DNA from 2 places in the Embleya sp. NBC_00888 genome. Region 1 is predicted to be linked to the other one. Evidence: riboswitches for the same ligand, from Rfam matches in the RefSeq annotation. Region 1 holds a riboswitch; the other holds the start of a gene.
What was found. Region 1 has a riboswitch for cobalamin ahead of OG948_RS16990 (cob(I)yrinic acid a,c-diamide adenosyltransferase). Riboswitches for the same ligand answer to the same signal wherever they lie in the genome.

Region 1 (3,610 bases):
CGGGAATGTCACCCGAATGCGCGGCTCGGCGTGTCCGACCGATTCACCCGGTCGGCCGCTCCGCGCGGGACCCGACACACGGTTCCCGGTGCCCGGAGCGAACCGAACGCGCAGGCCGGGAATGCTCAGCCCGCGCTGCCCCGACCCGGTGCCGACGACCCGATCCGGGTCCGGGCCGGGCGCGGCGGCTTGTCGTGGAAGACGCAGTCGCCGCACGTACCGCCTCCGGGGATCCGGTAGTACAGGCAGCACGTGGTGCGGCGGAACGCGCCGAGCGCACCGTGCAGGCCGGTTCCGCGCAACCGGCCGGCGGCCAACAGGCCGTCGGCGAACACGCGTGTGGTCGCGACGAGTTCCGGCTCGGCCGGAGCCAGGTGCCGGTGCAACACGCGGGCCGCGCCGACCAGGGCCGACGCGGCGTTGCCCCACAGCAGTCGCTCGGCGACCGGCACCACCGCTCGGGTCGCCCCGGCGAGCGGCACCAGATGCCCGAGCAACACCGCGTCGTGAAGTTGCTCGATCCCCGAACGGTCGTCCGACACCGGCACCGGCGCCGGATCGGGCGCCCACAACTCGACCGGCCCGGCGTCCGGGAAGCGCCAGTACGTCCGGGCCGGATCCAGGTCGGGCACCACCCGGCCGAGCACCGCCGCGCCCAGTGCCACCGACCACAACCGTGAGGCCACGCCCAGGTACAGGATCGACGCGGCGACCCGCGGTTCCTCGGTCCGCAGCCGGGCCCGTACGTGCTCCACCCGGTCCGCCCACGCGGCGGGCGCGGCCCGGTCGTACAGCTCGGCCAACGGCCGAAAGCCCGCGCCGTCGGTGATCGGTCCGGTCCGCAGCTCGAAGTAGGGCCCCACGTCGGCGAGCCGGCGCAGCGGCCCGCCGACGTGGGACCGCGACCGCGCGCCGGTCAGCGGCTGTCGCCCGGACGCCACAACACATCACCCGCACCGCCGGCGTTGGCCCGCCGGGCGAGGACGAACAGCAGGTCGGACAACCGGTTGAGGTAGCGCGCGGTGAGCGGGTTGACGGTCGCGGCCCCGCCCGCCGTCGCCCGCTCGTCCGCCTCGATCAGCGCCCAGGTCGAGCGCTCGGCGCGGCGGGCCGAGGTGCGGGCCACGTGCAGCAGGGCCGCGGCCGGGCTGCCGCCGGGCAGTACGAAGGAACGCAGCGCGGTCAGTTCCGCGTTGAACGCGTCGCAGTGCTCCTCCAGCCGGGCCACGTCCGCCTCGGTGATCCGCAGCCGGGTGTCCCCCTCGGCGATCGGCGCGCACAGGTCCGCGCCGACGTCGAACAGGTCGTGCTGCAGTTGCGCCAATACCGCGCGTGTCTGCGGTTGCGGGTCGCCGAGCGCGAGCACGACCCCGATCGCCGCGTTGGTCTCGTCCGTGTCGGCGTACGCCGCCAACCTCGGATCGGTCTTGCGCGTCCGGGAGTTGTCGCCCAGCGCGGTCGTGCCGGCATCGCCGGTACGGGTGTAGATCCGGCTCAGAACCAAGGACATGGTCGGCACCGGCCTCTCTCGGGGAAATCCGCCCCGGTTGGTGAGGTGGCGACGACGTGAGTCTCCTGGCTCTCGGATCATCGCTCCTCCCGGCCTTCCGACCCGTCTGGGGGCCGTGGCCGGTTCGGGAGTCGCTCCCCGATCACAGTGGCGGGACCGCGCCGGATTCACACCGGCTTCCTCGTACCGCCGTCGCCTTGCGCCTCCCACCATGACACGCCCGACGGGCCCGGTCCACCGTCGGATCCGGACCACGCGTGCGGGTGAAGCTTGCCGCCGGTCCGCGCGCCGAGCCCCGGACCGGCGCGGGCGAAGCCCAGGATCGGATTCCGAGAGCGGCTCCCTCGGCCGGCGTCGGCCCGGCGGTATCGGCGCCGAAGGGTGCCGGCGAGCGCCGGTGAGTCGATCCGAGATCCGGCCGTGCCGGGAAATCAGTGCCGGAGGTATGCGTGTCCACGGTGTCCGGAACACCTGAACCAGCCGGTCCGACGCGTCGGGTGGGTCAGGCATGTCGGGTGGGTCGGGTACCTCGAGCGGGCGTGGTCCTGGCTTGTTGTGCTTCGCTGTTCGGAGCGGGGTCGGGGCATCCCGCCGCCTGCGCGGGGTGGTTCGGCGCCGAGGGACGGCATCTCGCCTCCTCCGTGCGGCTCTTCGATGCCGGTTCGGCGCGGCCGACCCCTTCCGCGGCGGACTTCGGCGCCGGGTCGGGACACGCCACCCCACCCGCCGGGCCCCTTGGCGCGGGAACGGGAGGCCCCACCCCGTCCGCCGCGCTGTTGACCGCCGGCGCCGGGCGCCCCGTCGGGTCCGGCGACCGGGTGCGGCCGAGGGACGAGCCCGAGGCGATCCTGCCGCCCGTCCCGCGTGCCGTCGCCGATCGGGCGGGCACTCGCGCCGGGCAGTCGGTGGACGTCCCGGTCCTGGCCGGCGACTCCGGCGAAGGGCTGGTCGTGCTGTCGTACACCAATCCCGAACACGGCCTGGTGCTCCAGCGGGACGAGGCGGATTCGGTGCTGCGGTACACGCCGGGGCCGGGCTTCACCGGACGCGACAGCTTTCGCTACACGATCGTCGACCGGCTCGGCCGCGAGGCCACCGCGAGCGTGCGGATCGAGGTGGTGGCCGGCCCCGGTGCGTCCGGCCGGCCGGTCGAGACCCGGGCGGGCAAGCTCGGCGTCCATCGCGGCGTCGACGAACTCCGCGCACCCTCGGCCGCGTCGGCGGCGCGTCCGCGCGCCGGGGTCGATCCGGGCGGCGGGTCGCTGCTCGTGGCGTTCCTCGGCTCGGCCGTGCTCGGGGCGGGTGTCCTGGCGTTCGTCGCCCACCGTCGGCCGGGCCGGCGGCGGCTCGGCTGAGCGGGCCCGGGTCGGTTCGATCGGCTGTTCGAGGTTGCGCCCCGAACGGCGGCTGTTCCGGGGGTTCTTCGGTCTGATCGGCCTTTCGGGGCTCGTCCCCCGACCGACTGCTCCGACGTTTCTTCGGTCCGATCGGCCCTTCCCAGGCTCGTCCCCCGATCGGCCCTTCCGGGCTTCCTCGGTCCGGCCGGTGTCGCCCCGGTCAGCCCTTCCGGGCCTCCTGGGTGAGCTGGTAGAGCCCGTACAGCAGCTCGGCGATGCCGACGATGAGCAACACGACGCCGATCTTCCCGAGCGCGACCACCGGTGTGTCCACGTCGTCCGCGAACAGCTTCAGGGCTCCGCCCACCACCGCGCTCAACAGGCCGGCCGTCAACGAACCGCGTGCCTTCGCCACGGTCTTCCTCCTCCACTCGACCTGCGGGTACGGCTATGAGGCTAGGTCCGGGCCCCGGCCCGGCACGCCCTCCGCGGGAACGAACCGGCGTACACACTTCGGCCTAGAACCGCGCCCGGGTTCGCCGCGGCCGGTGGGTTCGGCGGGGCTTCGGGAATGGGGCCGGCCCCACCCCCGAAGGGTGGCCAGCCCCATGGGCACGCCCGTTTCACGCTCCTAGCGTGGATCCGGTGCCGTGAACGGGGAGCGGCCGGAACGGCGGAGGGACGACAGTGAGCGGGCGACCGACACGGCCACGACACACGATCGGGGACGAACCGGAGGGTGTCGGGGCGCCGGCCGTCCGGC
Region 2 (3,610 bases), on a different replicon from region 1:
GACTCGATGCGTTCCTCGTAGCCCGCCTCGTCGATGCGTCCGGCGCGCAGATCGGCGCGGGCGGTGCGCAGTTCGCCGGTCTGCGGAAAGGAGCCGATCGTGGTCGTGGGCAGCAACGGCAGCCCCAGGTGCGCGCGTTGGGTCGTGGCGCGCTCGGCGTAGGGCAGGCTGCGCCGGCCGTCCGCGTCGGTGACCGCGGCGGCGCGGGCGCGTACGGCGGGGTCGTGGGTCAGCGCGGAGGCCTTGCGCGCGGCCAGGTCGGCCCGGTTGGCGGCGAGGTGGGTCGCGATGATGTCCGTGCCCTGGCCCAGGCCGCGGGCCAACGTGACGATCTCCTCGGTCTTTTGCCGGGCGAAGGCGAGCCATCGGGAGATCTGCGGGTCGATATCGCGCTCGTCGCCGGCGTCCAGGGGCACATGCAACAGGGAGCAGGACGCGGCCACGTCGACGCGCTCGGCCAGGCCCAGCAGGGTGCCCAGGGTGGCCAGCGACCTGCCGAGGTCGTTGATCCACACGTTGCGCCCGTCGACGACGCCGGCGACCAGGCGCTTGCCGGGCAGTCCGCCGACGGCGGCCAGGGCGTCCAGGTTGGCGCACGCGGCTCCGGTGAAGTCGAGGGCGAGCCCCTCGATCGGCGCCTTGGCCAGGATCGGCAACGCCTCGCCGAGGCGGTCGAAGTACGAGGCGACCAGCAGCCTGGGCCGGTCCGCGAGCGCGCCGAGGTCGCGGTAGGCGCGCGCGATGGCGTTGAGTTCGGCGAAGCTGCGGTCCTGGACCAGCGCGGGTTCGTCCAGTTGCACCCACTCGGCGCCGGCCGCGCGCAGATCGGCGAGCACCTCGGCGTACACCGGCAGCAGTCGGTCCAACAGGGTCAGCGGCTGGAAGTCGGCCGCGACACCGGGCGCGGGCTTGGCGAGCAGCAGATAGGTGATCGGGCCGACCAGTACGGGCCGGGCGGTGACGCCCTGTGCCACGGCCTCCTCGAACTCGGCGACCTGCTTGCGGGAGTTCGCGGAGAACACGGTGTCGGGGCCGAGTTCGGGGACCAGGTAGTGGTAGTTCGTGTCGAACCACTTGGTCATCTCCAGCGGCGCCACCTCCTGGGTGCCGCGCGCCATCGCGAAGTAGCCGTCCAGGGCGTCGGCTTCGACGGCCGCACGGTGGCGGGGCGGGATCGCGCCGACCATCACGGTGGTGTCCAGGACGTGGTCGTAGAGCGAGAAGTCACCGGTGGGCACCTCGTGCACGCCGGCATCGGCGAGCCGATCGCGGTTGGCGCGGCGCAGTTCGGCCGCGGTGTCGCGAAGCCCGTCGGCGGTGACCCGACCGGCCCAGTAGCCCTCGATGGCCTTCTTCAACTCCCGGCGCGGGCCCTGTCGGGGGTAGCCGTACACGGTGGCGCGGGTTGCCGCGGCTGCGGACTTGGTGGTCACGGAACTCTCCTTCGCGAGCTGTCTCCGGAATCCCGGGACGGATCGAGGGCGCGAAGGGAGGGCAAGCCGCGGGGCCGTTTCGGCGCTGTCGCGCACGTGTGCCACCGGGTTGTCCGCCGACCCGCCCACGAGGTCACCGAGATCACCGTGCGCCTCGTCGGCACACGGGCAGTGGCAGGTCTTCGGACTCGTGGGCGCGTCCACCGAAAGGGCGGACTCCTACTGGCCGTCGCTTCCCGGGCCCGACTCGGGCCCAGTGCTGTTGACGGCGGTCGTTCCCACTCACCGCTGCGGGGCAGTCCCGGATTCACACCGGGTTCCCTCTTACGACGCGCCTGCCTGGCGGGCAGGGCGAACCGACTGCGTCCGTCAGCTTAGCCGGCGATGGGCGCGTTCGGCAGGCGAGTCCACCCGGTGGACGGTGAAACGAGGTACGCGCGACGCGGACGCCGATCGGGCAGGCGTGCGCGGTCCGTTCCCGGCGTTCGTTCCGACCGAATCACGCGCGTCGGCGATGACCCGGCGGAACGAACGCGGTCGCGGAGCCGAAGACGACCTCGCTTCGGATCCGGCGTCGGCCGGCCCTACGGGCGCGTGGGGGCCACGCGCGGTGGCGGGTTGGTGGTCGACGTCTTGTCCTTGGAGAAGGACCAGCCCTCGAAGCTGCCCAGCGGGGGCTTGCGGTTGCTCGCGCCCCACGAGCTGTAGGTCCAGGTGCCGTTGTTCGGCGCGTGCCAGTACGACCAATACGCCGACGCCGGAGGGGTGTTGACGCAGGGCTCGGTGTCCGTGCCGGGCTTGCCCTCGATCCGGCAGATGAACGCCTCGCCCCACCGGTTCGTGCCCTGGATCTGGAAGCCGGCGTTCTTGAGCGCGGCCAGACCGGTGGCCTGATCGCCGGGCGCGCAGCGGGTGAGCGTGGCGCCGCCGAGTTCCTGGAAGTCGACGATCACGGTCACCCCGTTGGCGTCCGGGCAGACGCCGGCGGAGCCCTTGGTGGGGTCGATGGCGTAGGCGGCGGGTGCGCTCACGGTGATCTGGGCGGTGGCGGGCAGCAGGAGAAGGGCGAGTGCCCCGACCAGCCGGCCTATTCGAGCCTTGTTCCCACGAAATTTCACGTGCGGATTCCCTTCGTGCGACGGGCGTCGGCACGAGCGGCGAAACCGATGCCGACCGGGCCGAGCGATGTTCCTCACAGGACCGCCGACCCCCGGCATCGCGCCGACGAGACACCGCCGGACGTGAAATCCGGGCTTCAGCGTGCAGTCCACGACAGCTGGAGCCTTAAACTCGTACGAATCCAGGCATTCCGACTCGCGGCGGCCTGTCGGCCACCGCCTACGGTTGCGGGTCAGCGCCGGATTTCGACCGGCTTCCCCTGGATTGCGAACTATGCGGTTGTGTCGCCGACCCGGACCGGGTCGGCTTGCGGAGCGTACGAGATGAGCCGCTCGTCGTACAACGGGTCGCGCGAGCAACGCACGGTGCCGTTCGTCACCGGGTGGGAGGCGCCGCCCGGGAGGCGCCGGCCGAAAAGCGTCGGCCGCAGCGGCACCGCCCTGAAGGTCGGCCGACACGGTGGCCGGCCTGGGGGTGGGCCGCGGCGCCGGCGCGCGCCGCCGCTCAGGTGGGTTCGTCCACCCGATACCCCGGCACGGACGGCCACCGCACCGTGAGCACCACCGACTCCTCCTCGGCCGCCCAGGAGTGGTCGACACCGCGACCCCACACCACGTAGTCGCCCTGCTTCGCCAACAACACGCTGCGGCCCGGCAGTTCGACCCGGAACCGGCCGCTGATCAGGATCAGCAGCGCGGTCCGCGCCTCACCGGTCACCCACTCGGCGCGCGCGTCGCCGGGCGGGTGCACGCCCCACTTGATCTCCACCGCCTCGCTGTGCCGAGGATCGCCGACGTCCTTGAAATGGCCGAGCAGCCACCCCCGGTCCAGCGCCGCGTCCGGGCCCGCGTTGCCCACGTACACGCTGTCGTTCATGGCCGGGGACGCTAGCAGAGCAGGCTCCCCGGCCCCGAAGAGTCAGGCAGCCGCGGTCACCTGCCGCGCGTCCGGCTCCTGCGTTGCGCGGACCTGGCGGAGGTGGTCGGACACGGTCATGACGACGAGGAGCACCGTGGCGGCCGCGAGTACCGCCCAGCCCGCGCCCGCGACGGACGCGA

Region 2: another riboswitch for cobalamin. It lies ahead of metE (5-methyltetrahydropteroyltriglutamate--homocysteine S-methyltransferase); the one in region 1 lies ahead of OG948_RS16990 (cob(I)yrinic acid a,c-diamide adenosyltransferase).

What each region holds. Positions count from the first base shown of each region.
Region 1 covers NZ_CP108784.1:4,085,264-4,088,873, forward strand. The annotation lists gene OG948_RS16985 ((2Fe-2S)-binding protein) at 126-941, opposite strand; gene OG948_RS16990 (cob(I)yrinic acid a,c-diamide adenosyltransferase) at 917-1,510, opposite strand; cobalamin riboswitch at 1,569-1,695, opposite strand; gene OG948_RS16995 (Ig-like domain-containing protein) at 2,152-2,865, shown strand; gene OG948_RS17000 (DUF5708 family protein) at 3,068-3,262, opposite strand; gene OG948_RS17005 (ABC transporter ATP-binding protein) at 3,535-3,610, shown strand, end outside.
Region 2 covers NZ_CP108785.1:2,772,518-2,776,127, forward strand. The annotation lists gene metE (5-methyltetrahydropteroyltriglutamate--homocysteine S-methyltransferase) at 1-1,433, opposite strand, end outside; cobalamin riboswitch at 1,589-1,809, opposite strand; gene OG948_RS46485 (flagellar hook-length control protein FliK) at 2,018-2,551, opposite strand; cobalamin riboswitch at 2,737-2,811, opposite strand; gene OG948_RS46490 (signal peptidase I) at 3,057-3,428, opposite strand; gene OG948_RS46495 (low temperature requirement protein A) at 3,471-3,610, opposite strand, start outside.